2 regions of the Acetatifactor sp. genome follow, and region 1 is predicted to be linked to the other one. Evidence: predicted binding sites of a transcription regulator. Region 1 holds the regulator's gene; the other holds the start of a gene.
The links. The regulator HrcA, encoded in region 1, represses chaperone genes, less so after heat shock. The targets are predictions, from matches to a motif close to TGTTAGCACTCNNNNNNNNNGAGTGCTAACA.
Positions count from the first base shown of each region.

Region 2: a site for HrcA is predicted at 5,474-5,504, ahead of AC1WIP_RS05685 (co-chaperone GroES). Genes of this name have one in related genera too.

Region 1 covers NZ_CEWDFQ010000006.1:3,190-23,418, reverse strand. Annotated here, with positions in the region: gene AC1WIP_RS00750 (16S rRNA (uracil(1498)-N(3))-methyltransferase) at 1-696, opposite strand, end outside; gene prmA (50S ribosomal protein L11 methyltransferase) at 739-1,725, opposite strand; gene AC1WIP_RS00740 (hypothetical protein) at 1,778-3,262, opposite strand; gene dnaJ (molecular chaperone DnaJ) at 3,318-4,484, opposite strand; gene dnaK (molecular chaperone DnaK) at 4,658-6,529, opposite strand; gene grpE (nucleotide exchange factor GrpE) at 6,567-7,286, opposite strand; gene hrcA (heat-inducible transcriptional repressor HrcA) at 7,325-8,350, opposite strand; gene AC1WIP_RS00715 (DUF6465 family protein) at 8,600-9,052, opposite strand; gene AC1WIP_RS00710 (hypothetical protein) at 9,484-9,732, shown strand; gene AC1WIP_RS00705 (prolipoprotein diacylglyceryl transferase) at 9,803-10,609, shown strand; gene AC1WIP_RS00700 (undecaprenyl-diphosphate phosphatase) at 10,536-11,390, opposite strand; gene AC1WIP_RS00695 (patatin-like phospholipase family protein) at 11,427-12,275, opposite strand; gene AC1WIP_RS00690 (pyridoxal phosphate-dependent aminotransferase) at 12,293-13,495, opposite strand; gene glpK (glycerol kinase GlpK) at 13,537-15,036, opposite strand; gene AC1WIP_RS00680 (DUF1667 domain-containing protein) at 15,058-15,450, opposite strand; partial or broken gene AC1WIP_RS00675 (NAD(P)/FAD-dependent oxidoreductase) at 15,480-16,463, opposite strand; gene AC1WIP_RS00670 (FAD-dependent oxidoreductase) at 16,460-17,971, opposite strand; gene AC1WIP_RS00665 (polysaccharide deacetylase family protein) at 18,071-18,886, opposite strand; gene AC1WIP_RS00660 (cyclophilin-like fold protein) at 18,976-19,452, opposite strand; gene hflK (FtsH protease activity modulator HflK) at 20,195-20,229, shown strand, end outside.
Region 2 covers NZ_CEWDFQ010000077.1:926-10,773, forward strand. Annotated here, with positions in the region: gene AC1WIP_RS05670 (right-handed parallel beta-helix repeat-containing protein) at 1-1,649, opposite strand, end outside; gene AC1WIP_RS05675 (glycoside hydrolase family 43 protein) at 1,692-3,236, opposite strand; gene groL (chaperonin GroEL) at 3,442-5,067, opposite strand; gene AC1WIP_RS05685 (co-chaperone GroES) at 5,151-5,438, opposite strand; gene AC1WIP_RS05690 (DUF1905 domain-containing protein) at 5,724-6,392, opposite strand; gene AC1WIP_RS05695 (AraC family transcriptional regulator) at 6,552-7,406, opposite strand; gene AC1WIP_RS05700 (ABC transporter ATP-binding protein) at 7,581-9,359, shown strand; partial or broken gene AC1WIP_RS05705 (ABC transporter transmembrane domain-containing protein) at 9,362-9,848, shown strand, end outside.

The DNA of each region.
Region 1 (20,229 bases):
CTCCGTGCGCAGAATCCGCTTCCCCAAAGTCACAGGCACAATGCCCGCCTCTTTCGCAAGCTCTACCTCCTGCTCTTCAAAGCCTCCCTCCGGCCCGATAAAGACTGCCGCGCTCTGGCCAGGCTTCAGGCTTTCTATAAGCTGTCTGGTTTTGTCCATGTCCTGGGCAAGCTCATAGGGAATCAGCTTTACGTCCATGGAGGATGCAAGCTTCACCGCTCCTTCAAAGGACATCACCTCTGATACTGCCGGGATGATTCCCCGCCTGCTCTGCTTTGCCGCCGCCTGCGCAATGCCTTGCCAGCGCAGAACCTTTGCCCTTGCCTTTTTCTCATCCAGCCTCACCACGCAGCGCTTTGCCGCCACCGGTATGATTGCATGCGCCCCCAGTTCCACAGCCTTCTGAATGACAAGCTCCATCTTGTCCCCCTTGGGAAGCCCCTGGAACAAATAGACCTTCACCGGAAGCTCCACGCTGTCCTCCTTGATAAAACGCAGCTGGCAGATAATCCTGTCCTCATGAAGGGACACAATGCCGCAGCGGTACTCCCTCCCATCCTGCCCATTGTTTACAGCAATCTCTTCTCCCGCCTTCATGCGCAGCACATTCTTTATATGGTTCACATCCCCACCTTCAATCACAACACGGCGGTTCTCCACATCAATCTGGCCAGGCTCCACAAAAAACTGGTACATTCTGTCTCTCCTTGTCTATCCCTCACGAAAGAGCGTTTCCCATTACCTTTTTTGGGCCGTGACACTCACCCATTCTCCCTGATAATTCACCTCAAGCACTTCAAGGTCTGCCGCCTTCATCGCATCCGTCACCGTCTGCTCCTTATTGTCAATAATGCCCGAGGTAATATAAATACCGCCCTTTTTCAGATGCTTTACAATAACAGGGGTCAGCGGCACCAGCACATCCGCCAGAATATTTGCCACAACAATGTCGTACCTCTCATAGCCCGCCGCGTCTCGTATGGCCTTGTCCGTGATCAGATTACCTATCATCAGTTCAAACTGTCCAGGGTCAATTCCGTTTGCCGCACAATTCTGGGCCACGGCCTCCCTTGCACAGATATCCAAATCCGTGCCTACCGCATGCTTTGCCCCAAACATCAGGGCAAGAATCGCCAGAATGCCGCTGCCGGTTCCCACATCCAAAAGCTCTGTCTGGGGCGTAACATACTTGCGCAGCTGTCTGATGCACAGCTGCGTGGTTTCGTGCATCCCGGTGCCGAAAGCTGTTCCCGGATCAATATGAAGCACCAGCTTTCCCTTATCTTGGGCCTTCATCTCCTCCCAAGAGGGAATCACCAGGATATCGTCTATATAAAACTGATGAAAATACTGCTTCCAGTTATTGATCCAGTCTATGTCCTGGGTTTCCTCCACGGTAATACTCCCTTCCCCGATATCCATAAACTGTGCAAGCTCCGCAAGTTCCTCTTCTACACGGGCGAGAACCGTCCTTACATCTGTTTTCTCTCCCAAAAGCTCCAGGGAACCGTCATCCTTTTTTTCCACGAAAAAATTCAGGTAGGCAACCCCGTCATCCTCCGGCCCGTCCGGGAGAATGTCTACAAACATCTGCTCCTTTTCCAAGGCGGTCAGGGGCACCTTATCCTCAATCTGCGCTCCCTCCAGTCCTATGTCGTAAAGTGCGCTGATAATGATATCTTCGGCCTCCGTAACCGTTTTTAAACGAAACTTAACCCACTTCATGTAATCCGGCCTCCTTCTTTTATGAGAATTGTAAACCACCCTATTTTTCGTGTCAATGCTTTCCCTTGCGGCATATGCTTTCACATATACCTAATACGGCAAAAAACAGGGGGGTGCTGGTTACCTGCTGGAAGCTTATCAAGGAGTAGACTCCGTACAAAGCCAGAGCAAATATCCCCAGAGCCATCCCTCTGTAACGCCAAATGCCCCCAGCAAAAATGCCAAGGTACGCCAAAACTCCTGTCAATCCCAAATTCACCAAGTGGTTAAGCCACTCATTATGGGCATTTGCAAAAATAGAATCCGACCAGTGTCCAATGGGAGAAATAATATCGCGAACCGGGAACACGTCATAAATGTACTCCGCAAAGCAGTCCGGCCCCGCTCCCACAAGCTTTTGTCCCAAGTCAGCCTGCAAAAACCCCTCCCAGGCCAGCCGCCACAGACCTCCTCTGCCAGTGCCCCAATCATCCCCCCAGTCCATGGATGCTAAATAGCAAAAGCATGCGAGCACCGCACCGGCCCATATCAGTAATGAGCAGCCCCTTCTAAGCAGCCTCTGTGTTTTAGAGGGCATTCTCTTTTGTATGCCGTAAAACAGCAGAAATGCCGCCCCTATAAAAAGCCATCCCCACCATGTGACCAGCTCATAAGCCCGGCTGTCTCCGGGCAAGGCCGCTTTGCTTTGGCACAGCCAGATCAAAGCAGCCATCCCGGGCATGAGGAAGGCCGTTCCTGCCCCCAGCAAAATGCCTTTTTCAAAAATCTCTTCCTTCCTCCAGCCAAGAAGAAGGGTAATCCCCACACAGACGAAAGCAACAGCAATGCCCCCGGCACTGCCTTGAATGCACAAAAGCAGCAGTGACAGTACACTGACACCGTAGCACAGCAGCATTTTTCCCTTCCCCTTTCCGTACAAGAAGCCTGTTACAGAAAAAGCCAGGGCAACAGCATAATAGCCGCACAGCCAGTTGATATTGCCGATTGTGGACAGCATATGCGTGTATTCCCAGTCTCCCGGCCCAAAGGGAGCCAAAAGCCCCAAGGGGTCTATGCCCAGGCGGTTCAAAAGACCAAGGAGCGTCACCGCAAAAAGCGCCCCCAGCCCAAGATACATCGGATACGCTGCCGATCGGTAATTTCTGGAAATAAAGAAATACATCCACACAAAGAAAAGCTGCGTCAGAGCTCCCATATGCCAATCCTGGTATCCGTTCCAGGCTGTCTGCCTGTATCGGCTGCACAAAAACGACAGAAAAACCACCGCTGCGTAAGCCCCCATAAAAATATCCATGGAGCTGATGCTGCAGCCCTCCGGGAATTGTCCTTTTCTGCACACAGCCTTCCAAATACCCACTGCAATCCCCGACAAAAGCCACACTGCCGCACAAACCAGTGAAACATTGCGAAACAGCAGGTACTTATCATCCCCCAGCCGGTAATAGGTTCCTCTTGTATACAAAGGCAGCGCTGCCAGTATGGCTGTCAAATATAAATTGCACAGCATTTCCAGAAATTCTTGTCTGTTTCTCTCCATGTATCCCTCGACGCCAAAAGAAGGGACTGCCGGGGCAGTCCCTTCTATGCAAGCCTTATTTCCAAAATTTTCTTCTTTTTCCGTCCTTATTTTCGGTCTGCTCCTGGCCGGATGCGTTTTTAGCAGCGTTCAGGGAGTCTCCCGTCACAGCGTCAAACTGCCTTAACAGCTCCTTGGCCTCATGGCTCAGCTTATCAGGCACCTGTACCACCAAAGTCACATAATGATCCCCCCTCACATCCTTATTTCTCCAGGAGGGAACGCCCTTTCCTCTCAAACGCACCTTTGTGTCCGTCTGGGTACCGGGCTTCACATCGTAGATGACCTTGCCATCCACCGTATCGATGAGAATTTCTCCGCCCAGTGCAGCCACTGCAAAGGATACCGGCACCGTGGAGTAAATGTTGAAATCCTGACGCTGGAAGATGGGATGCCTTCCCACAATCACCTCCACCAGCACATCTCCTCTGGGGCCGCCGTTGATGCCGGGCTCTCCCAGGCCGGGCATACGGGTGGACTGTCCATTGTCAATACCTGCGGGAATATCCACCGAATAGCGCTTGCGCATGGGAATGTATCCGGTTCCCCGGCAGTCCGGACATTTTTCCTTAATCACCTTTCCGGTACCCTGACAGTCCGGACAGGTCTGCACATTGCGGACTGTTCCAAAGAAGGACTGCTGGGTAAATACCACCTGGCCCTTGCCGCCGCACTTGGAACAGGTTTCGGGACTGGTTCCCGGCTTCGCACCGCTTCCGTTACAGGTCTTACAGGTTTCCTTCACCGTCAGGTCTATTTCCTTTTTGCATCCAAACACCGCTTCCTCAAAGGTGATGCGGACGCTGGTGCGCAGGTTCGCTCCCTTCATAGGACCGTTGCTGCGCGCTCTGCTGGAACGCCCTCCGCCGAAGAAATCACCGAAAATGTCACTGAATATATCACTAAAGTCAGTACCGCTGAAATCAAAGCCTCCGGCTCCACCGGCGCCGCCGTCGAACGCGGCATGGCCAAACTGATCGTACTGGCGTCTTTTCTCGGGATCACTCAAAACCGCATATGCTTCGGAGGCCTCCTTAAACTTCTTTTCAGCCTCTTTATCTCCAGGATTCATGTCAGGATGATATTTCTTCGCAAGAACACGATATGCTTTTTTTATCGCCGCTTCGTCCGCGTTTTTATCTACACCCAGAACCTCATAATAATCCCGCTTCTGTTCTGCCATAATCACACCTCATATAAAATGCGGTTTGCACAGGACATCTGCAGTCTTTCGACCGCTATGCCCTGTGCCCGCCAGCTTCAAAACACACTTATATAATTTAACACACTTTATTACGATAATCAAGTCTTAGTATCCGGCGCCCTAAAGGGGCGCCGCCGGAGATTTAACCAGCCTTATACTTCTCTGAAATCTCCATCAATTACATCATCCTCAGGAGCAGCTGTGCTTCCAGCGCCTGCCGCACCGCTCATGTCCGGTCCTGCCGCGCCGCCCTGCGCCTGCTGCATATTCTCGTACATCTTTGTGAACAGAGACTGAGCGCTGTTTGTCAGCTTTTCCTTTGCAGCCTTCAGCTCATCCACATCGCTGTCGCTCATCTCCTGATCCTTTGTTCTCTCCAGAATAGCCTTAACAGCCTCCAGATCAGCCTGAACCTGGGTCTTATCGCTGTCGCTTAACTTATCGCCCACCTCGTTTAACGCCTTCTCTGTCTGGAATACGAAGGAGTCCGCTTCATTTCTTGCCTCAACCGCTTCCTTTCTCTTCTTATCCTGTGCCTCAAACTCAGCTGCTTCCTTTACAGCTCTCTCAATATCCGCATCGGACATATTGGAGCCTGCCGTAATGGTGATGTGCTGCTCCTTTCCGGTGCCCAGATCCTTTGCAGATACATTCACAATACCGTTTGCATCGATATCAAAGGTAACCTCGATCTGAGGGATTCCTCTGGGTGCGGGAGGAATGCCGTCCAGACGGAACTGTCCCAGAGACTTGTTGTCCCTTGCAAACTGTCTCTCACCCTGGACTACATTGATGTCCACTGCGGTCTGATTGTCCGCTGCCGTTGAGAATATCTGACTCTTCTTTGTAGGAATCGTAGTATTTCTCTCAATCAGCCTGGTTGCCACGCCGCCCATAGTCTCGATGGACAGAGACAAAGGAGTGACATCCAAAAGCAGAATATCGCCTGCGCCTGCATCGCCAGCCAGCTTGCCGCCCTGAATGGATGCGCCGATTGCCACGCACTCATCAGGATTTAAGGACTTGCTGGGCTCTTTGCCGGTCAGCTGTCTTACCTTATCCTGCACTGCAGGAATACGTGTGGAGCCACCCACCAAAAGCACCTGGCCTAAGTCTGCGTTGGTTAAGCCTGCATCCTTCATTGCATTCTGCACAGGAACCGCCGTCTTGTCAACCAGATCTCTGGTCAGCTCATCAAACTGCGCACGGCTCAAATTCATGTCAAAGTGCTTGGGGCCCTCAGCGGTAGCCGTGATGAAGGGCAGGTTAATGTTGGTGGTCATTGCGCTGGAAAGCTCTTTCTTTGCCTTCTCTGCTGCTTCCTTCAGTCTCTGCATTGCCATCTTGTCGCCGGACAGGTCTACACCCTCAGCCTTCTTAAATTCGGAAATCATCCACTGGATAATCTTGTTGTCAAAATCATCGCCGCCCAGATGGGTATCACCATTGGTAGCCAAAACCTCAATGACGCCGTCGCCAATCTCGATAATGGATACATCAAAGGTACCGCCGCCCAGGTCGTATACCATGATCTTTTGTTCCTTCTCATTGTCCAGGCCGTAAGCCAGGGCAGCTGCCGTAGGCTCGTTGATAATACGCTTTACGTCCAAGCCTGCAATCTTTCCTGCATCCTTGGTAGCCTGACGCTGTGCGTCATTGAAATATGCGGGAACGGTAATGACAGCTTCTGTCACCTTCTCGCCCAGATAGCTCTCAGCATCCGCCTTCAGCTTTTGAAGAATCATTGCAGAAATCTGCTGAGGAGAATATTTCTTACCGTCAATGGTGCGCCCGTTGTCAGTACCCATATCTCTCTTGATGGAAGAAATGGTCTTTTCCGCATTGGTCACGGCCTGACGCTTTGCAGGCTCTCCTACCAGTCTCTCTCCTGTCTTTGTAAACGCCACTACGGACGGCGTGGTTCTTGCGCCCTCTGCGTTTGCGATAACGGTGGGTTTTCCACCTTCCATAACAGCCACACAGCTGTTGGTCGTTCCTAAGTCAATACCAATAATCTTGCTCATATCTAAGCCCTCCTGCTATTCTAAATCTAAAATTATATTATTCTACAACTGCAACCATACTATGTCTAACCACCGTATCCCGGTAGGTATAACCTTTTTGAAGCTCCTGTGCAATCACACCGGATTCATATTCCCCACTCTCCACCTGCATTACGGCATTGTGCAGATTGGGATCAAATTCGCAGCCCACTGCTTCAATGGGCTTAACGCCCAGACTGTCAAGCTCTGTGAGCAGCTGCTTGTAAACACGGTTCATGCCGTCCACAAAGGGGTCCTCCCTTTTTTCCTCCGGCACCGTGGCCAAGCCTCTCTCGAAATTATCCACCACTGGAAGAATCTTCTCAATGACGCTTCTGGCTCCTGTTTCAAACATAGCCTGCTTCTCTCTTTCGGTCCTCTTGCGGAAATTTTCAAACTCCGCCATCTGACGTTTGACCCGGTCCTCCAGCTGATCTATTTTTTCCTTGTAGGCATCCGCTTTTTTCTCCTGCTTTGCCTGTTTTTTGGCAGCCTTCTTCTCCGCCCAGGTCATGGAGCCGTCTCCGGCCCGCGAAGCGGTATCCTCTGCCTCCTCTTCCCGATCCGTCTCCTCCTCATCCGGATTGGACTCATGGGAATCATCATCCAGGGGATTTCCTCCCCCGGAATTATCATTCTGAGGAGAATTGTCCTGCACACCATCTGCCGGGTTTGGTTCCCCGCAGACATCTTCAGGCTCTTTTTCCTCCTCCAGCCTTTCCTTTTCCTGCTCTGCCATTTCTACCTATCCTTTCTGCGCTTTATACCGCATTTTCTCTACTTTTTATACAAATCATCCAACTGGCTCTGTATGGTCCTGAGTGTACGGATCACCTTGTCGTAATCCATCCTCTTGGGGCCTATAATTCCTATGGTTCCCCGCATTCCCTCTCCTATTTCATAAGTTGCGGTGACCACGCTGCAATCCTTCATGCTCTTTACCGGCGTCTCGTTTCCGATATACACCTGAATGCCTGTGTTTTCCTCATCCGCCAGGGTATCCATAACCAAATTCCCCAGCTGCTTTTTTTCCTCAAAAGTATTAATCAGCTCACTGGCTCTCTCCTGATCAGCCAGCTCCGGGTAACGGAAAATATTATTGGTACCGCTTGTGTAAATCTCCAGATCTTCCTCCGCTCTGATGGCATCGGCCACGGCATCAATTACGCTGCTTACCAGAAAGCTGTGGATTCCCGCCTGCTGTTTCATATCTGAAATCATTCCCAGATTGATTTCATCTATGGACAACCCATTCAGATGGGTATTCAGCAAAATGTTTAATTTCAGCAGCGTCTCATCGTCCAGCTCCTGATCCACGGAAAGAATGTTGTTTTTTATCACATTTCCCTCCACCACGATCACCGCCAGAATGTGTCCGGCATCCACTCGGGACAGCTGCACAAATTTCACCTTGTTGCGGTGAGTGGAAGGGGCGGATATCATAGTTGCATACTGTGTGTTCTGGGCCAGAACCTTGGCCACCTGCTTAAGCAGGGTTTCCATTTTGTCCTGCCTTTCCACCAGCATATCCTTCATCTCCACCACCTCGCGCTCCTTCTCGGCCATCATGGTATCCACGTAAAAACGGTAGCCTTTGTCGGAAGGTATCCTGCCCGCCGAAGTGTGCGGCTGGAGAATATATCCCATTTCTTCCAAATCCGCCATTTCGTTCCGGATGGTTGCGGAGCTTAGATTCAGGTCGGTGTCCTTTGAAATGGTTCTGCTGCCGACCGGTTCTCCTGTCTCAAGATAATTACGGATAATGGCCTGCAGGATTTTTGTCTTTCTCTCATCTAACTGCATTCCTATCCTCCTCGTCCGCTGAAACGGACATCCATTCATTATTTGAAAGGTGCTTTCAAACTTTTTCCAGTTGTTAGCACTCGACAAGGAGGAGTGCTAACATCCTCTTAACCTAAAATATCACTAAGACTATATGTTGTCAACAACTTTTAGCGAAAATAATTATAAAATAAATCTAAAGCATCAAAAAAGCACTGCCTTTCCCTTGCAGGAAAACCAATGCTTTTCTTCCTTAAAAAATTATGTAGATTAAATATAGAAGCTTCCCGTATGATCGCCGTTCATTACATAGTAAACCATGCTCTCCTCGGGCTTCACATAAAGCTCTACGCTGGTCAAATCCCCTGCCTTCTGCTTCAGGTCGTATTTCCATACGTCCTTGGCAATCTGGAGCAGATCCTCCTGGGAATAGGACTTACCCTCAAACTGCACATAAACTGTGCTCTTAAGCTCTGCCTTCTTTGCGGGCTCCTTTTTAGCTGCCGTCTTTCTTACCGCAGTCTTTTTTACCGCAGTCTTCTTCACAGGCTCCTTTTTCTCAGGCTCTGCCTTGGCTGCCTCCGTTTTTACTGCTTTCTTTACTGCTTCTGCCTTAACCGCTGTTGATGCTTCCGTCTTTTTTGTTTCTGCCTTAATCTCTTCCGTCTTCGCAGCTGCTTCCTTTGCCGCCGCAGGGGTTACTGTCTTCTTGGTCACTGCCATAGCGATATCTCCCTTCTTTCACAGATAGACAATTGTTTTCAGACTCCTCACAAGTTATTTCAACCTGCCGCAAGATAGGTTTTACTTGCTGTGATTAGTTTATTACTTTCACGAAAAATTGTCAACTGCTTGAATGGGGAAACTACGGTTTTCGGGGCTTTCATGTCTTTATTTCTTCAAAATAGCGCAAAATATCAGAAAATTGTCACTATTTGTCGACGGATTTTCCTTTACAATCCTGTGGCAGCGCAATATCATAGATCTGTGAAGGGGAATTGTTTCGGACAGCGGCCAGCATGCTATGGCCGCTGTCTTTGCGGCTTCATGCCCTATTATTCCTGCAGCCTTGCGGCAAGCATTGACAAAATATGCCTCCTTATTATAAAATTTATGCAAATCATCAATTTAACAAGGATAAGGAGGAGAAAGTGATGGGAGTCGCTTCATTGGTCTTGGGTATTCTGGCCGTTGTAATCGGTCTTTTTTCAGCCGGTTCCCTTGGATGGCTGGGCGCCATCATGGCAATTATCGGCATCATTTTAGGCGCTCTTGGGAAAAAGGATCCTGCTAACAGCGGGGTTTCCACCGCCGGCCTGGTGCTTTCCATTATCGGCCTGATCTTATGTCTGCTGCTTTACATTGCATGTATTGCCTGCATCGGCGGTCTGGCCGCTCTGTAAAACTACATTTTTTGAGGCTCTTATGGGAAACATAAGAGCCTCTTGTATTGCTGACAGATAGGAGCACACTATGCAGATCTATTTTCACCTGTTTGGACATTCCATTCCCGCCTACGGCCTTTTGATCGTCCTGGGCGTTATCACTGCAAATCTGCTTGGCGCAGTCATTATCCGCAGATACCGCCTGGACTTCAACGACTTTATCATATTGGAGGCCTACGCCTTTCTGGGCGGTTTTCTGGGCGCCAAGGTCTTGTACCTGGCAGTTTCCTTTCAGGACATAGACTGGTCCAGAATCCTTGAACCCGCTTATTTTAATTCCCTGATGCAGGGAGGCTTTGTCTTTTACGGAGGGCTCATAGGCGGCATCGCTGCAGTGCTGTGCGCCTCCAGGCTTCACAAAATCCCCTGGGGCCCTTATCTTCGCCACTGCATATTTCTCATTCCACTGATTCACTGCTTTGGCAGAGTGGGCTGCTTTTTTGCCGGATGCTGCTACGGAATCCCCTGGGACGGCTTGTTTTCCGTTACCTTTCCCCAAGGCTCTCTCGCCCCGGCGGGAATGCCTCTCTTTCCAGTGCAGCTGGCGGAGGCCTTTTGTCTTTTAGTCCTCTCCCTCCTTCTGCGGTATCTGGACACCGTCCTTACACATTTTTACGCAGTGGAAACCTATTTGATTTCCTATGGAATCATACGTTTTGTACTGGAATTTTTCCGGGACGACTCCGCCCGGGGAAAGCTGCTTTTTTTGTCCACCTCCCAGTGGATCAGCCTTCTCTTAACCGGCTGCTGCCTGTACCTGCTTAAGCGCCGCGCAGGCCAAAGTAAAGCAGCACCAAAATCCCCAGCACAATCCGGTACCAGCCAAACACCTTGAAATCATGCCTCTTGATATATCCCATCAAGAATTTAAGCACCGCCAGGGATACCACAAAGGCTGTCAGGCACCCCGCAAGCAAAAGCGCAAGCTCTAAGGAAGTAAAGGCAAATCCGAATTTTACCACCTTTAACAGACTGGCCCCAAACATCACTGGAATAGCCAGAAAAAAGGTATATTCCGCAGCCACGGTTCTGGATACGCCGATCAGAAGTGCGCCCACAATGGTTGCGCCGGAGCGGGAGGTTCCGGGAAATACAGCCGCTATCAGCTGAAAGACGCCGATCAAAAGCGCCGTCTGGTATGTAATGTCCGCAAGGGCCGTCACCTTAGGCGTCCTGTTCTGATTCCAGCTCTCGATCACAAGGAAAGCGACGCCAAACACAATCAGCGCCACAGCCACACAGAAATAGTTATAGAACAACGCGTTGAACACATCGTCAAACAAAAGGCCGATCACCGCAGCCGGAATACAGGACACCAATATCTTAAGCCACAGGATTACAATGTCCATCCTGAGAAAAGAGAGCGCCCCCTTTTTTCCTCCTCTCTCCTTTCTTGTCAGCGCAAAGGGCCATATCTGCTTCCAGAACAGGACCACCACCGCAAGAATGGCCCCCAGCTGTATCACCACGTCAAACATGTCAAAAAAATTTTCGCTGGTGCCCTGAAAGGGCAGAAACTCCTCCAGCAAAATCAAATGTCCTGTGCTGCTTATGGGAAGCCACTCCGTAATGCCCTCCACAATTCCATAGATAACTGCCTTTAAAATTTCTAACATAGCTTCCTCTCAACCTTCCTGATTTTTCTGAGGGTCTTAAGCCTCCAGATACTGCATAAGCGACTCATAACAGGCCGCCGCATCCTCATAGCCCTCTTTATAAAGCGCACGGAGCTTTTCCTTGTCCTTCTCCACTCTGCCCACATCACTCTTTTTCTGGGGCTGTATCACAAAGGCCTGCCCGTTTTCCTTCTGTCTTTCAATATATGCAAGGGTCTCGTTATAATTGATATGCCGCGTGGACATCAGCTGGTACACCTTGGGATACTTTAGGTAGCGCAGCTTAATCAGCTCCAGATGCTCCGAGGGCTTCCGCTGATAGCCGGTCTCCTTTGTCATCACCACCACATTTTTCACATTGCCGTCCAGGATGGATTTCTGCAGGGGAATGGAATCGCTAAGTCCACCGTCCAGATAATAATTTCCATTGATCTTCACATTTCTGGAAACCAGGGGCAGAGAGGCAGATGCCCTGATCATATCAATATCCCGCTTCATATCCCGGATACGCAGATATTCCGCCTTTCCCGTCCGAATGTTGGTCACCACGCTGAAGGCCTTTCCCCGATAGGCGTTAAAGGCCTCATAATCATAAGGCCACAGGTAGTCCGGAATCAGATGATAGCACATCTCTACATTGAACAGATCTCCTGTGGTCAAAAGGCTCTCCACACTGCAGTATCTTCTGGTGTCCAGATAATCCACCATCACATCAATGGCGCGTCCTCTTTGCTTTGACAGAAAACTGCACATATTGCAGGCTCCCGCCGATACGCCGTACACACTGGAAAACTCCAGGTTCTTATCCAGAAAAAAGTCCAGAACACCGGAGGTGTAAACCCCCTTCATGCCGCCTCCCTCAAGCACTAAGCCTGCCTGATACATAGGCTCTTTCCTCCTTTTCATCCCCTTTTGGGGTATCCGTATTCTTCCGCCGCAAATCTACGCAGCGCCGGAAGGGAGCGCTGTACCTTTTCCGTTTCCATGCAGTATGCCATCCGGAAATATCCCGGCGCTCCAAAGGTATCCCCGGGCACAAGAATCAGATCATACTTTAACGCCTTTTGGCAGAACGCAACGGCGTCCTCCTCCAGCGCCCTGGGAAAAATATAAAAGGTTCCCCCTGGCTTTACACAGGTAAAGCCAAGCTCTGTCAGCTCCTTATATAAAATATTCATATTCCTTTCATAAACCTTTAAATCCGCCGTCTCGTCCAGCACCTGTGCAACCGCCAGCTGAATGATGGAGGGAGGGCAATTATGCCCGATGCCTCTGGATATCTGGCCGCACATCTGAATCATAGTCTCAGCCTCGCTGCACTGGGGATTCACCGCAATGTAACCGATGCGCTCCCCGGGCAGTGAAAGAGATTTGGAAAAGGAATAGCACATGATGGTATTATCGTAAAACCAGGATACACAAGGGGCGTCCTCTCCCTCAAACACAATCTCCCTGTAAGGCTCATCAGATATCAGATAGATTTCATGGCCGTATTCCTTTTGCTTTTCCTTTAAAATATCCGTAAGTCTTTCCAGGGTCGCCGTGGAATATACCACGCCGGAAGGGTTGTTTGGGGTGTTGATCAAAACGGCCGCCGTCTTTTCTCCCAAAAGCTCCTCAAAGGCTTCAAAGTTAATCTGAAAGCGCTCCGTATCCGGGGGAACCACCTTAAGCACCGCCCCTGTCAAATCTACATAGGGGTGATATTCCGGAAAAAAGGGCGCAAAGGTGAGAATTTCATCCCCGGGCTGGGCCACCAGCCTGATGGCATGGGCCAAAGCCCCTGCCGCCCCAGAGGTCATAAAAATATGCTCCTTTCGGTAGTCTATCCCAAAACGCTTTTCCAGGGAGCGGGCTACGGCCTCTCTCACCTGCGTAATCCCAAGGCTTGGACTGTAGCCGTGCAGCTCCACCGGCTCCCTGGTAGCCAGCAGATGAATCATTTTGTCTGTAAAGGCCCTGGGTGCAGGCACGGAAGGATTCCCCAGACTATAGTCAAATACATTTTCATAGCCGATTTCGGCTCCTCTTGCCGCAGCAAACTCGGAAAACTGCCTGATCACCGATTTTCCTGACAGCATATCCTTATACTTTTGAACTAACATTTCTACTCCATTTCCGCACGGGACTGCCGTGCAAACTCATTTTAGCACTCTTCTTCCGCCCACACAAGAGCGCACCTTACGGCCTTCCTCCAGCCCTTTAAAAGCGCTTCCCTTTTTTCCTGAGACATAACGCAGTCAAAGACGGAGCCCATCTGCCAGTTTTCCCTGATCTCCTTTTGATCCTTCCAGTATCCTGATGCCAGTCCCGCAAGATATGCGGCTCCTAAGGCTGTGGTCTCCACACAGCTTGGCCTCTGCACCTGAATTCCCAGTATGTCCGCCTGAAACTGCATGAGAAAATCATTAGCGCTGGCACCGCCGTCCACCTTCAGGCTTTTTAAGGAAATGCCGCTGTCCTGTTCCATTGCCCGAAGCACATCCGCTGTCTGATAAGCGATGGACTCCAGCGTGGCCCTGATAAAGTGCTCCTTGGTGCAGGCTCTGGTAATGCCCACAATGGTGCCTCTGGCATATTGATTCCAATAAGGGGCTCCCATTCCCGCAAAGGCCGGAACTATGTAAACTCCCGCCGTGTCCGCTGCCTGTATGGCATATTCCTGGGACTGAGGGGCCGTTTTTATCATACGCATGCCATCCCGCAGCCATTGAACAGCCGCTCCTGCCACGAATACGCTGCCCTCCAGAGCATACTGGGGTTTTTCGCTGCTGCCCGCCGCCATCGTAGTTAAAAGGCCCGACTGAGACGCTATGGCCTGCTCTCCGGTGTGCATCAGCATAAAGCAGCCAGTTCCATAAGTATTTTTCACCTCTCCCCGGTCAAAGCAGCACTGTCCGAACAGGGCAGCCTGCTGATCCCCCGCCGCGCCTGCAATGGGAATAGAGCCGCCCAGAACGGAGGGAGCTGTATACCCGTAAACATGGCTGGACGGGTGTACCTGCGGCAGAAGGTTTTCGGGGATTCCAAAATAATCCAATATCTCCTGATCCCAGCAAAGCTTATGAATGTCATAGAGCATGGTTCTGGAGGCATTGGTAAAATCCGTCACATGAACGGCACCCTTAGTCAGATTCCAAATCAGCCAGGTGTCAACCGTGCCGAAAAGAAGCTCGCCCCGCTTTGCTCTTTCCCTGACCCCGGGAACCTCCTCCAAAATCCAGGCGATCTTGGAGGCGCTGAAATAAGCGTCTGGAATGAGCCCGGTACGTTCTCTGATCACCTGGTCAAAGCCATCCCGTTTCAGGGCTTCTATTTTGTCCGAGGTACGCCTGCATTGCCAGACAATGGCGTTGTAAACAGGTTCCCCGGTATTCTTGTCCCATAGAATCGTAGTCTCCCTCTGATTGGTGATGCCGATGCCCTCTATCTGTGCCGCAGATACGCCCTGCATCGCCATACATTCCGTCGCAACAGCAAGCTGGGAGGACCATATCTCCATGGGATTGTGCTCTACCCAGCCCGGCTTGGGATAAATCTGTCCAAATTCCTTCTGAAACATGGAGCACACATTGCCCCTTTTGTCAAATAGGATACAGCGGGAGCTGGTAGTCCCCTGATCCAATGCCATAATATATTTTTCCATATGCAGATACCTCTCTCAATGTTACTCCACACTCCTTGTGGCCACCATGTTTACGCCGGTGCCCGCCACATTCTCCAGCACCACCTCCCCCAGCTTTACGGGCAGTGTGACTGTGACTGCAGAAAGCTCCCTGATACATTCCATGATTTTCTCCTTTGGTATCTCCGAAGCCGTCTTTACCGGAACCATCCGGCCACGCCCTCCTGCCGCTCTGACAGTGGTTGTCACAATTCTGGTGGGGTTTGTCACTTCCTTTTCCCCGTAGGCAGCCCCTCTGGGGCATCGGTTCCCCGTGACGGTCACTGTTCCTTCTTCCTTTTGGGAAACAGTAAGCTCACACCCCACGGGGCAGCAGATGCAGGTAATCTTTCTGCTCTCCGCAAGGCCTATTTCAGTCTTGTTCTCCTTTTCCATTCCTTCCCTCATTTCCGCAGATAAACCTGCCTTACATACTCCGCCGCAGATGCTCCCGCCCGCGCAGCCTCCTTGGACACCTGATCTGCCAGCTCATGCACATGAAGCACATTCCCGCAGGCGAACACTCCGGCCACACTGCATTCCAGGTCCTGATTCACCACAGGTCCGCCGGTCTTTGCATCCATTTTCAGAGAAAGCTTTTCTGAAAGCTCATTTTCAGGAATCAGCCCGCAGGATAAAAGCAGCGTATCGCAGGATACCTCCCATTGTGTGCCTGGCACAGGGCTTCCCTTTTCATCCACCTTAGTCAGGGTCACTCCTTCCACTCTGTTTTTCCCGTGGATATTGCACACAGTGGTGTTCAAATACAAAGGGATTCCAAAATCTTCAAGACACTGCACAATGTTTCGCTTTAGGCCGCCGCTTTTGGAACGCAGCTCCGCCACACAATGCACCTTTGCCCCCTCCAGCACCATTCTTCTGGCCATAATCAGCCCAATATCCCCGGAGCCCAAAATGACCACCTCTCTGCCGGGGAGCCTGCCTTCTATATTTACATAATACTGAGCCGTACCGGCACTGTAAATGCCCGCCGGGCGGTATCCGGGGATATTTAAGGCCCCCCTTGGCCGCTCCCTGCAGCCCATGGCCAAAATCACGCCCTCCGTGATAATTTCCAAAAGACCCTCGGACCGGTTCATAGCGGTCACCCGTTTTCTGCCGTCTGCAAGCAGGGCAATATCTGTCACAATGGTCTGCAGCAGACAGGGAATCCCCTCCTGCTTCACCATCTGGACGTACCGCTCCGCATATTCCGGCCCGGTGAGCTCCTCTTTAAAGGTATGGAGCCCGAAGCCATTGTGAATACACTGGTTCAAAATCCCCCCAAGGTCCCTGTCCCGCTCCAGTAAAAGCACTCGTCTGCAGCCCTTCTGCCATGCGCCTAAGGCTGCTGCAAGCCCGGCCGGTCCTCCGCCGATAATGACCAATTCTTCTGTGCGTCTGATCATGCCATCCCCCCTTTTGCTTCCTCCCAAAAGCTGTCCTTATTATATCCGATGAGTATCTCGCTGCCCGGCTGTGCCTTTCTGATCAGAGAGGCATCTTCCTTCAGCTCCTGGGTCAGAATCTCCAGCACCTTCGGGGAGCAGAACCCAGCCTGGCATCTTCCCATGCCGGCCCTTGTGCGCCGCTTGACGCCGTCCAGGGTACGGGCTCCCAGGGGCCTGCGTATGGCATCCCTGATCTCCCCCTCCGTCACCAGCTCGCAGCGGCAGATCACATTGGCATAGGAAGGGTCCCTTTCGATCAACGCCCTTCGTTGGCTGTCAGAAGCCTCCGCCATACTGGGAATCCCCTTTCTGAAAGGATTAAAATCCTTCTTAGGCTTTGCAGGATAGGCTTCCCGGATGAGCTGCGCCACATATTCCCCGATGGCAGGGGCGCAGGAGAGCCCCGGGGACTCAATGCCCGCCACATCGTAAAATCCCGGCGCATCCTGTGCCTGGCCGATTACAAAATCGCCTGCCCTGCCGCCTTCCTCCAAATGGGCGCGCAGTCCCGCAAAGGAAGTAATTACCTGTTTTTCATCCAGACTCTCCACACTGGCCTTCCCCTTTTCCAGCACCTGCTTGATCCCAGGGGCCGTAGTGTTGGTGCCTTCCTTGTCAAGAATATCCTCCGCATTGGGGCCCACCAGAAGATTTCCGTGAACGGTTGGCGTTACCAGAATCCCCTTGCCCATTTTAGTGGGCAGTTGAAATACGGTGGATTGCACCAGGGAGCCGGATTTTTTATCAAAGAGGCAGTATTCTCCCCTCCTGGGCACAATTTTAAGCTTATATTCACTCACCATGTTATGAAGAACATCGGCGTAAACTCCTGCCGCATTTACAACCACAGGCGCTGCAAAGGTCCTGCCTCCTGCCGAAATTTCATAGACAAAAGCCTCTGCCGGCTGCTTTGGCCCTGAGTCCTGACGTCTGGCGATCCGGGTCACCTCATGAGAAAAATAAAAGTCCACTCCATTTTCCGCTGCATTTTCCGCCAGTGCAATATTCAATCCAAAGGGACACACGATGCCTCCTGAGGGGGCATACAGCGCTCCTGCAATTTTCCGGGAAATTCCCGGTTCCCTCTCCCATACCTGAGCCGGAGCCAATATCTGAAGGCCTTTTACGCCGTTTTTCTCTCCCCGCTCTAAAAGCTCTCCAAGTCCCCCCAGCTCCTCCTTATCAAAGCAAAGCACCAGGGAACCGTTTCTTCGAAAGGGAAAATCCAGCTCCTTTGACAGGGCTTCCATTCTTTCGCTGCCCCAGACATTAAGCCTCGCCTTAAGGGTGCCGCTTGGGGCGTCAAAGCCGGCATGGACAATGCCGCTGTTTGCCTTGGATGTTCCCTCGCACACATCCGATGCCCGCTCCAACACGGCAATCCGCCTATTGTCCCTGGAAAGCTCCCTGGCAGCCGCGCAGCCGCTGACTCCCGCTCCAATGATAATAATGTCATACCGCTCCATAGAAACCCTCCTATACGCAAAAGCGCCTGCCCCCACTTTGTTTATCGGTCTGCGGCAGACGCCTGTAAAATCCTCTATTTCATTTTCCCAAATTCCAGCCTAAATACTGTTTAAATCCGTCAGACTTCCTCCCTTAAGCTCCACGCAGGCTTTATCATTGACCTGAATCCATACGCTGAGAGCACCGGGATTGTATACCAGTCCATAGTCCGCCGAAAATTTCAGATTCGCGGCCGCCTCCATATAGTCTATAATTTCTATATTTGTGGCATACCAGATATCGTCCCTTCCGCCCATATACCGGCAGAATCCCTCTATCACGTCCCAGTTATTTCTGTCGTCAAACTCATAGCTGTGTCCCCACACATACATCAGCTTCAAGTACTGTCTCTTCTGAAAGCCCGCAAAGAATTCCGCAAGCTCCATCAGCTTTGGATCATCGTGATGACAGGTGGGATGCCACTCCATAGGATCCGAGGGCAGCGCAAAATCAGGAACGCTTTCCACCACTCTGGCATAGGCGATGCCCAGCTGGCGAAACAGCTGCTTGATCTGCTCATTATAGGAGCCGTTAGGATAAGCATGTCCTCTGACCAGCTTTCCCGTAAGCTTTTCAAGCCCCTTTCTGTCCTCCAATATCTCCTGCGCAGCCTCTGTAAGAGGACAGCGGGCAATGGTAGGATGGGTCATGGTGTGGGTGGCCACTTCATGTCCCTCATAAAGCTTTGCAATCCTCTCCGCCGGAATCCGGGGAGGATTCTCCATCAGTCCATAATTCAAGTTGAAGGTTCCCTTGATGCCATATTGGTTAAAAATGCCCACAAGCCTCTCGTCCTGAACCTTACCGTCATCATAGCTCATAGTGAGCGCCTTGGTCTTTCCCTGAGGAAAACAGGTATAGATTTTCATAGCCATTACTGCCGCCTTTCTTTCGCATGTCTGATATGTTAGTTTTATTATACTGCCGGCAGTCCTTGGATGCAAGTTATTACATGTTCCTATTGCTATTCTTCCAATGAAAATGTGACGTTAACATTCCCTCTGCCAAGTGCTTTCTTCCAGCCAGTCAGATTGTCTATTTTTCCGATCCGGGTGTAGCTCCAGGAATTGGAGCCGTAGAATATCACAAGCTGGCTTCCCTGATACAATACGATATCTCCGGACTGTGTCGTAATTTGTCTGTTGCTGGCAGGAAGACTCTGCCCAAGAGAGCCCACCTTTTCAAAGCCGGAATAGTCCCGCATTTCAATGGTAACAGGGCTTTTCTCCATCATTTCCAGAAAAGCAGCAACCGCCTCATTCTCTTCCAGCGTGGCAGTAAAGGTATTGCCGCCAATCTGCACACTCATTTTCGTAGTTACATCCTCCTCTGGTATCTGCTCTATCTGGCCGGACATCATTTCCCGCGTCTTATTTTCTTCTGATTGTTCTTCCTGCTTTTGAGACTGGGTTTCTCCAGTAAGGCTCTCAGCCTGCTCCATGCCTGATAGAGTCTCTCCTGCTTTCTCTGTCTGTGGACTATTTTCGCATCCCGCTAAAAGCACAGCAAGAATGAAAACACAGGAAAATAAAAAAGATAAATTCCTATTCATATATTTCACCACTTTCCTTTATTTTGTATTACGGAAGCAGACGCGCAAAAACAACTACTCCAAAAAGACACAAAACCACTCCAAAAATCCTGTTTATGGCATTGAGCCGGAATTCAGCCTCCCTTTTTTTGATAATTTTCATCAAGGCAGGCAGGACACCTTATCCAAAAGCTCCGACTTCTTTTCTCTCCATTTTCAGTGTAGCGACAGCCGGATTAAATATCAAATACTTATCTATTATTGATTTACATAGTCGAAACAAATAGAATGTATGTTCCATCTCTGAGAGGGAGACAAGGCTATATACTCTCCGCTCTTTAGATTATCTGTTTTAAATCAACAGCAGACACGATAAACACGGTATCGTGCAGTTTCTTTTATTGCACTTTTCCCTGCTTTCAGATAATATTGTAGTAAATGTGAAAAAGGCAAACACACAAGGATGGAAGGAAGGAATGTGAAAAATCACACTGTTGTGCTGATTTTTCACACGCGAATTTATTCGCGTTGGCTATATTGTTTCTGAGCGAAAACAAATAGCCATGATGGCAGACGCAAATTTAATATTTGCAATCTCGCTTTTGTGAGATTTTGCCTCTTCGCCACAAGTCGCTCAGAAATGAGGTATTTTATGTTTACAGATTCGTTCCGCAATCGGAAAAATGG
Region 2 (9,848 bases), on a different contig from region 1:
TTCAGGCAGGAGGTACAGTTTAAGATATGATTGCAGCAAGGCCACTCTTCCCTGGAATCCAGCTCCTGATAACGGCTGATCTGCAGTCCCGTATTGCCGTTTTCATAGACCCGCACATCCTCCACCAGATGGAAGCTTCCGCACAGGCGTATCCCGTTTGCGCCATTCTTGGAGCGGGTCACGTCAAAGCCCTTGAACTGCCAGTGATGGCCTCTCACCGCCATGCCCTCCGCCCTGCCGCCAAAATCAAGCACCGGCCGCTCCTTTTCTCCAAAAGCCGCTTGGAGCACAATGGGATTTCCAGGCTCTCCGTCCATGCCAGGGGGAATCACCAGGGGCGCGTCCAGAGGGTAGCGTCCTCCCAGCAAAAGAAGCTTTTGTCCCGGCAGGGCCTGTCGCACGGCGCTGTAAATATCCAGCGGGTCCAGCCGGGTTCCCGCCCCCTCAGGGGTTCCACAGGGTCCCACATAAACTGTTTTTGCTCCGCCCGCCTCCGTATGGCAGTGCACAGAAAAGGAAATCTGCCTGGGCTCACAGGAGTCAAACCGCTCATAGGCAGAGGGCTTATACTCCGGGTCTGGCATAAAGCACAGGTCAAAGCAGTTTTGCCCTTCCTTAAGGGAAATCGTTACACGGCTCTTTTCCTTCGCCTTCATCCTCACATTGCCTGCCAGCATTTCCCCGCTTTGCTTATCCCGCACATTCAATAAGCCGTCACAGTTGCTGCAGCAGACCAGGAGATACTCCTTCCTGTTAGCCACATCTGCAGACAAAACCCGAAAATCCGGCGTAATATAAGAGAGGGGCGGTGGACAGGTTTTTTCGTCCTCCTTGGGAGGAATGGTTGTAAGCTTCACGTTCCGCACCGCTATTTTGGCATTTCTGGCAGCAAAGAAGCCAACGTAAATCCTGCCATTATCCAGTCTGGTCAGTTCGTCAGTACCGTCCTCCCGGTAAAAGACCTTTGCCGTCTCTGTTCCCTGGGCATCCCTGTAGCTTAGTCTATAGCCATTGTTGTCTCTTTTTATTCCCAGATGAAAAGCCGTGAGCTGCTCCATATCATTCAGCACGCCATCCGCATTGGTATAGCCTCCCGCCAGGTTATAGGTTCCGGGAGGAAGGCCCTTGCGGGCCGCTGCAGTTTCCAGGGGATGGGAACGGGAGACAAAGCCCTTAAGCGGCTGGCCACAGGCAAGCAAATCCGGCGTAACGCCCTTCTTTTCTATGGCGCAGACGCCCAAGTTCATCACATAGCGGTCTCCCCCGTCAGAGACCTTGTTTTTCTCCCTGTCATAGCAGTACACATTTTTCGTCACCGCCGCCATATAGGAATTGTTCCAAAAGCTCTTTTCATCCCCGTTTTCCCCAATACTGTCACAAGCCATCAGCCCGAAGCCATCCTGGCCATTGGAAAAGGTCCAGCTTTCCACAAGCACATCTGCACAAAGGGTAAAGTTTTCCTGTTCAGGGTCGATCACCGTGTAATAAAAGGCAAGTCCGTCCGTGGAGGCGGGAACCAGCTTTCCCTTGCCTCCCAGACACCAAAGGGACAGATTTTCTTCCTCCAGGCTGCCGCTGTACCCGTTATATCTTGTATCCACACTGGTTCCATAGGTCACAAAATTCCATTTCCGCTTTTTCTCGCCCATAGAATCTCCCCTCTGCCCCAAAGAATACGCAGCCATCGATTCTCAATCGTTATACCTGAAATAGTCAAAATCCGCCGGCTTTCTGCTGCCGCAGCCGCCATTGTTTGCATAAATTCCAACCAGAGTTCCGGTATGGCGCTTAGGGTCGTCCGGCACTCCCTCGTCGCACAGATAAATGCAGTTTTCCAGCATTCCTACCTGCATCCATTCCTTTCCGTCATAGCCGTAGTAGAAGGTTCTGGTAAGCTTTTCCACCACTACCTTTAAAAATACAGGGCCCTCCTGCACATCCTCGATCTCAGCCACAAGCTCTTCCCCGTGATTTCGGTTGATCACAAGCTGTATCTTTCGTCCCTCCTCATAGCAGACCGCACACCTTGCATAGGTGGCTGTGCTGTAATAGCAGGCCAGCCCCGCCTGCTCCCCGTTTTTATCGGGATAAAACTCCACCTTGGTTTCCGCCTCATAGGAAAGCTCCTGCTCTCTGCGCAGCAGCGTGTTTTTCGCCCGGATTTCGTTGAGCTGCCCGTCTCTGGTCCAAATCCGGAACCATCCCGGTCTCTCCGTCAAAGACCATGAGCCGTTGTCAGGGTTTCTCACAAATTCCCATTCCAGATTCAGCTTTGTATCGTTAAAGTCATCAAACAGGTTTCTCTCAAACACACACTCCGGCAGATCCGGCGCCTCCTGCTCTGTGCTGGGGCCTTTCCCCTCATTTATGGTAAACCATCCATCTTTCGTCCACTGTACCGGGTCCATTGCAGACTCTCTTCCCACAGTGGTATAGTTGCCTGAGTTTGGCCGCCCGCAAAGATAATAGCACCACCATTGGCCGTTCTGATCCTGGACAAGCTTGCCGTGTCCCGCCCTCTGTATGGGCGCCTTAGGATCCTTCTGGCGCATCACAGGATTATAGGGAGAGCATTCATAGGGGCCGAACAGTTCTCTGCTTCTTCCCACATTGATGCCATGGCCGTAGCCTGTGCCTCCCTCCGCAACAATGGCGTAATACCAGCCGTCCTTTTTCATAATATGGGGGCCTTCCGAGCAGCGCTCCCCTGTGCCCTCCCATGCGGTGCGGGCCGGTCCCGTCACCTTAAGGCCATCCTCACTTAAAGGCACCGCCTGGGCTGCCTTTGCAATGATCATATATTTGCTGCCGTCATCGTCCACAAACAAAGAAGGATCGATATCATCCACCTCAAGACAAACCGGCTTGCTGTAAGGTCCTTCCGGCCTGTCGGACACCATCACCAGTTGTCTGCGCATTACATTATTGTCTCTTTTTCCGTCCGCATTGAGACGCAGCGTGGCGTAAATATAAAATTTTCCGTCCACATATTCTATATCAGGCGCCCAAATTCCATGGGAATCCTTAATATCGCTGATATCCAGCCATTCCGGATTGGTTATGGCATGGCCGACAATATGCCAGTGCACCATATCTCTGGAATGAGAGATGGGAATTGCGGGAAAATACTGAAAGCTGGAATTTACCATGTAATAATCATCGCCCACTCTGATTACGGAAGGATCTGGGAAAAAGCCCCTCTGCACCGGATTGTGATACTTTCTTTTTTCGCTCATTTCGACCTCTTTCCTGCACCATTTTTCGATGCCGCATATTTCAGTTTTATTTTATCCCCCAGTCTTTGTCCTGTCGTGTCAAAACAGCGCATCTTTATGCCAATTATTGTCCCCATTTTCCGCAAGCAAAAAAGCGTGCCCAACGGGGAGCTTTCTCCCCATGCAGCACGCTTTTGGCGCATCACTCTATTTTTGAGAAAACGGCTTACATCATGCCGCCCATTCCGCCTGCCCCGGCGGGCATCGCGGGAGTTTCCTCCTTGATATTTGCCACTACGCTCTCTGTGGTCAGCAGTGTGCTTGCAACGCTGGTTGCATTCTGCAGTGCGCTTCTGGTAACCTTTGCGGGGTCCAGAATACCTGCCTTCACCATATCCACATACTCCTCCTTCAAAGCGTCAAAGCCAACGCCTTCCTCGGATTCCTTTACTCTGTTGATAATCACGCTGCCTTCCAGTCCTGCGTTTGCTACGATATGATACAGAGGCGCCTCAAGGGCCTTCAGCACAATGCCTGCGCCTGTCTTCTCGTCGCCTTCCAGGGTAGCCGCAAGCTTCTCAACCTCTTTGGAGGCATGAATGTATGCGGAACCGCCGCCGCAGATAATACCTTCCTCCACTGCCGCTCTGGTTGCTGCAAGAGCATCCTCCAGACGAAGCTTTGCCTCCTTCATCTCGGTCTCCGTAGCAGCACCCACACGGATCACTGCAACGCCGCCTGCCAGCTTCGCCAGTCTCTCCTGAAGTTTTTCTTTATCAAAGTCGGAGGTAGTCTCCTCAATCTGATTCTTAATCTGTGCAATTCTGGACTGAATGGCCGATTTCTCGCCTTCGCCGTCCACGATCACAGTATTTTCCTTCTGAACCTTTACGGATTTTGCACGGCCCAGCATATCCATGGTGGTGTCCTTCAGCTCATAGCCAAGCTCGGAGCTGATCACCTTGCCTCCGGTCAAAATTGCAATATCCTCAAGCATTGCCTTTCTTCTGTCGCCATAACCAGGCGCCTTCACTGCAACTACATTGAAGGTTCCGCGCAGCTTGTTGACGATCAGTGTGGTCAGTGCCTCGCCCTCTACATCCTCTGCGATGATAAGCAGCTTTGCGCCGGACTGCACGATCTGCTCAAGCAGAGGCAGAATCTCCTGAATATTGGAAATCTTCTTATCGGTGATGAGGATATAAGGATTGTCTAAAACAGCCTCCATCTTATCCATATCCGTAGCCATGTATGCGGAAATATAGCCTCTGTCAAACTGCATGCCTTCCACCAGATCCAGCTCGGTCTGCATGGTCTTGGACTCCTCGATGGTGATTACGCCGTCTCCGCTTACCTTCTCCATTGCGTCAGCCACCAGCTGTCCTACCTCGTCGTCTCCTGCAGAGATTGCAGCTACTCTTGCAATGTGATTCTTGCCGTCCACCTTCTGGCTCATCTTGGCGATAGCCGCAACCGCACATTCGGTGGCTTTCTTCATGCCTTTTCTTAAGATAATGGGATTTGCGCCTGCAGCCAGATTCTTCATGCCTGCGTTTACCATAGCCTGTGCCAGAACTGTTGCCGTTGTGGTACCGTCGCCTGCCACATCATTGGTCTTGGTGGCAACCTCCTTCACAAGCTGCGCTCCCATATTTTCAAATGCGTCTGCCAGCTCGATCTCCTTTGCGATGGTAACGCCGTCATTGGTAATCAGGGGTGAGCCGAAGGATTTGTCCAAAACTACATTTCTTCCCTTAGGTCCAAGAGTCACCCTTACTGTGTCAGCCAGCTGGTTTACGCCGGACTCCAATGCCTTACGTGCTTCCGCACCGTATTTTATTTCCTTTGCCATTTCAATACGCCTCCATGTTTTTATTCTTTATTTTCAAATGCCCGTCATGCCGTCTGCGGCGCCCCAGGCTTTCGTCAATTTGGTCAATTATTTACGATTGCCAGAATATCATTCTGTCTGACGATAATATATTCCTCTTCGCCAAGCTTAACTTCATTTCCTGCATATTTGGAATAAATGACCTGATCGCCTGCCTTTACTTCCATTTTTACTTCCTTGCCGTCTACAACGCCGCCGGGACCTACTGCAATCACCTCAGCCTGCTGGGGCTTTTCCTTGCTCTGTCCGGGAAGCACAATGCCGGACTGGGTCATCTCCTCTGCTTCTAATTGTTTTAATACCACTCTGTCACCTAAAGGTACTAGCTTCATTATAATTGCCTCCTTTTGATACTGCCATTTTCATTTGTTAGCACTCATTAGTTTTGAGTGCTAATCACTAAACCATATATTAATTTTATATGTATGTCTTTGCAAACGTATTCTGACCGATTGTAAATCATTTATCTCTTTTTTTCTTTATTATACTCTCTTATTCTTTTGTTTTCTTATTTTGTCCCTGTAAATCAGATTTAATACTTTTTTTCTTTTTTGTTTCTACTCTTTTTAGCCAAAAGGCCGTCCGCAGTTTCCCGCGGACGGCCTTCTCTTTCAAAATCAGCACTTAATTTCCAGATATCCCAGCAGCTTGCTCATATCGTATTCCTCAAGCACCCCCAGGTTGGAATCATAAAATTTGCCATCGTAGTGTACCAGATAATGGCAGAAGCGTCCCATTTTTTCCATCATAATACAGCACTTAGGCAGCACTGCATCCTTGCCCTCAGTGTACACAATGATGTCATTGTGATCAATTCCATAATAGTTCAGTGCAGAAATCACGCGGCCCATGGTCGCCTGCCACTCTCTGCAGTCCATTACACTGATCACCTCGGCTATGGTAACGCCAGCCAGCATAGCCACGCAGGCCTGGCCGCAAAGACCGTCCTCAGGCTGGATGATCACCTGCATGCTGTCGATCTTGCGTATGGGATGCTCAAAGCTGTAGGGACTGTTCTGATCCATGCGGATCAGGGAGCCGTTTACATGGAGCAGTATTTTGTGGGGCACGCCCAGCTCCACGCTTACCGCATCCTCATCCTCTATATGAATCTCATAATTACCCTTTTCCTTGGGAAGCAGTTCGCAGTCAATGATTTTATTGTCCAGAACCACATCTCCTTTGATCACGTCCCGCTGCTTGCATACCTCCCACACATTAAAAGGAATCTGAATCATATATCCCTTTTCCTTTTTTTCAATTTTAGATTCAAAAAAATATCTCATGCTGCCTCCAATCCGATGCCTGTGCATCCATTACCTTCCCGTGCTTTCTTGCACACGCCTTGTTTTTTTCATTGTAGCAAATTCTACAATCCTTGAAAACCTCTTTTACACAAGTACTGAAAAAAAAACATACCGTCAAAAAAGTATCAATATCCGCAATTACTTACTTATTCTCTTCGCCTTGGAGGGAGAGATGCCGTAACGCTTTTTAAACAGCTTGCTGAAATGGTAGGCGTCCTCATAGCCCACGGAAGCAGCCACCTCCTGAATGCTGGTGCTTTGTCCGGCCTCCAGAAGCTCCCTTGCCTTTTCCAGCCTGATATTGATCAAATGGCGGATGGGAGTATCCCCCGTCTCGCTCTTAAAAATCTTGGAAATATAAAAGGGGCTTAAATACATATTTTCCGCAATGTGGTCCAGGGAAATTTTTTCATTGTAGTGATCATCAAAATAGTTGATGATCTGCTCCACCACATATTTTTTATTCACAGACTCAAAGGCATATCCCCCCGGCGCCTCCACGGGAGTGCACTGCTCCCTGATCACCAAAAGCAGTATCTGCACCAGATAGGATTTCAGCATAAAGTATCTTCCCTGACGGCACACCGCATTTTCCGACTCCATGGAAGCGCAGATTCGAAACAGCTTCTGGCGAAGCTCCCCGGTGGTGTGAATGATATATTCTCCCTCCGGCGCAGGAAAATAGTTCCTGGGCATATCCTTGATCTGAATGTCGGAAAAGCCCACAAAAAATTCCGTAGTGGGAAGCGGACTCTCCCCATCAAAAAGGGCCTGGTGCCTGACCCCCGGATTCAAAATCAAAAGATCCCCCTCCCCGACAGAATAAAGCCTTCCCTCTATCCGGTATTTTCCGCTGCCGGACAGCACAAAGGCCAGCTCAGGGAAATCATGGCTGTGATATTGGTCGTCTCCCTTGTTTCTGGTTCCCTTCCAGGTGAACAAAAAGGTTGGGTTCATTTCTTCAATCACGATGTCTTTTTTCTGCGCTGTCATTTCTCCTTCCGCCTCCGTATTTCTTCTGTCCCCATATATTTGTATTCTACCTTTTTGCAGCCAAAAAGTAAAACGTATTTTTACAAAATCATACATCTTTGTTGCAAGATACTCCATTTTCTTTTTAAGCGCCTTTCATAAAATGAAGGTATCAATTACAGGGAGGTGCATCCTATGACACCCATGAAATGGTTTTATTCCTTTCTCAAAAAATACAAGGGGCTGATGCTTTTAGGCATCCTTATGACCACCGTCATTGCGGCCTTGTCCATCGTAAACCCTTACCTGTCCGGCGTGATCGTGGACGACGTGGTTTCGGCCGGAAATTACAGTCTCCTGCCCGGACTGATCTGCTGTCTCTTAGGCGTCACTATTGTAAACGGCGTACTGCGCTTCTTTTACCAGGTGGTGTTTGAGACAGCTTCCCAGGGGACGCTCTATGACATGCGGGATAAGGTGTACCGGAAGCTTCTGCAGGAGGATTTCGCTTTCTATAATAAGAAGCGCACCGGCGATCTCATGAGCCGCCAGACCGGAGATATGGACGCCATCCGGCATTTTGTGGCCTATGTGATCTATGTGGTATATCAAAATGTCCTGCTTTTTGCCTTCGCTCTTTTGATGGTGTTTACGGTAAACGTAAAGCTTGCACTGTGCATGCTGCTTGTGCTTCCCTTTACCGCAGCGGCGGCCTTCAAGCAGTCAAAGGAGGTAAAGCCTGCCTTCCAGCGAAACCGCGCCTGCTTCTCCTCCTTAAACGCCTTTGTTCAGGAAAACATCAGCGGCAACCGGGTAGTGCGGGCCTTTGCTAAGGAGGACTACGAAATCGAAAAATTTGAAAAGGAAAACGACAAATTCCGGAACGCCCAGATCAAGGCCTCCCGGGTTTGGATGAAATATGTGCCCATTTTTGAAATTCTCTCCTATTTTCTCACTATCATTTTGATGGTTTACGGAGGATACATGGTTATTCAGGAAGAGATCACACTGGGAGACCTGGTAAAGGTAAACGGTTACCTGTGGATGTTAAATACGCCTCTGCGTATGGCCGGCTGGTGGATCAACGACATTCAAAATTTCATCACCTCCGTGGAGAAAATTTATGCCACCTACAGCGAGGAGCCCTCTGTTACTACTCCCGTCCATGGCGGAATCCACAAAAGACTGCGGGGAGATGTGGAGTTTCGGAATGTTTCCTACCGGGCGGACGACGAGGACATCGTTATGGACATCAATTTCAAGGCAAAGGCCGGAGAAACGGTAGGCATTATCGGCTCCACCGGGGCAGGCAAGTCCACCCTGATGAATCTGCTCTGCCGTTTTTACGACACCACCTCGGGAGAAGTGCTCATCGACGGCAAGAATGTACGGCAGATGGACCTTTACAATTTAAGAGACAATATCGGCATGGCCATGCAGGATGTGTTCCTCTTCTCCGACACCATCGAGGGAAATATCGCTTACGGCAGGCCGGACTGCAGCTTTGCAGAGGTAAAAAAAGCAGCTATTATGGCGGATGCCAATCACTTTATCTCAGCGCTGCCCCAGGGATACGATACTATTGTGGGCGAGCGCGGCGTGGGCCTTTCCGGCGGACAAAAGCAGCGCATTTCCCTGGCAAGAGCCCTGCTTAAAAACCCTTCCATTTTAATTTTGGACGACACCACCTCCGCGGTAGATATGGAGACGGAAAGCTACATACAAAAACAGCTCAAAACCATTCAGAAGGACTCGGACTGCACCGTATTTGTGATTGCTTACCGCATCTCCTCCATCAAGGACGCCGACCTGATTCTGGTGATGGACAACGGCCGGATTATAGAAAAGGGAACTCATGACCAGCTGGTGGCAAGGGGCGGCTATTACGCCAAGGCCTTCCACAATCAATACGGAGAAATCCCCTATGATCTTCTGCGGGAAGAACAAAACCACACACACAAGGGAGGAAACTGATTATGGCCAGAAACAGATATGATATGGACGAAATCTTAGAGGACAGCTTTGACGCAGGCCAGTTAAAAAGACTGGCAGGCTATGTTTCACCCTATCGGAAAAGAATGGCCGGCGTACTTGTGCTGATGCTTACCTCTTCAGCCCTGACCATGGTGATACCTATCTTTTTTCAGAGGATCATGGATGTTTACATTCCCCAGAAAAACATGCGCGGCATTGTTTTGGTGAGTGTGCTGACTTTTTTTGTGGCTCTTTACTCTGCAGTAAGCCTGCGCATTAAGATAAAAACCATGAGCATCATCGGCCAGAATATTATTCATGCCATCCGCAGCGATATTTTCTGTCATCTGCAAAAGCTTCCCTTTTCCTACTACGATGACAGACCTCACGGCAAAATTCAGGTCCGGGTGGTAAACTATGTAAACAGCTTAAGCGACCTTTTGAGCAATGGTATCATAAATACCATCACCGATCTGTGCAACCTGTTTT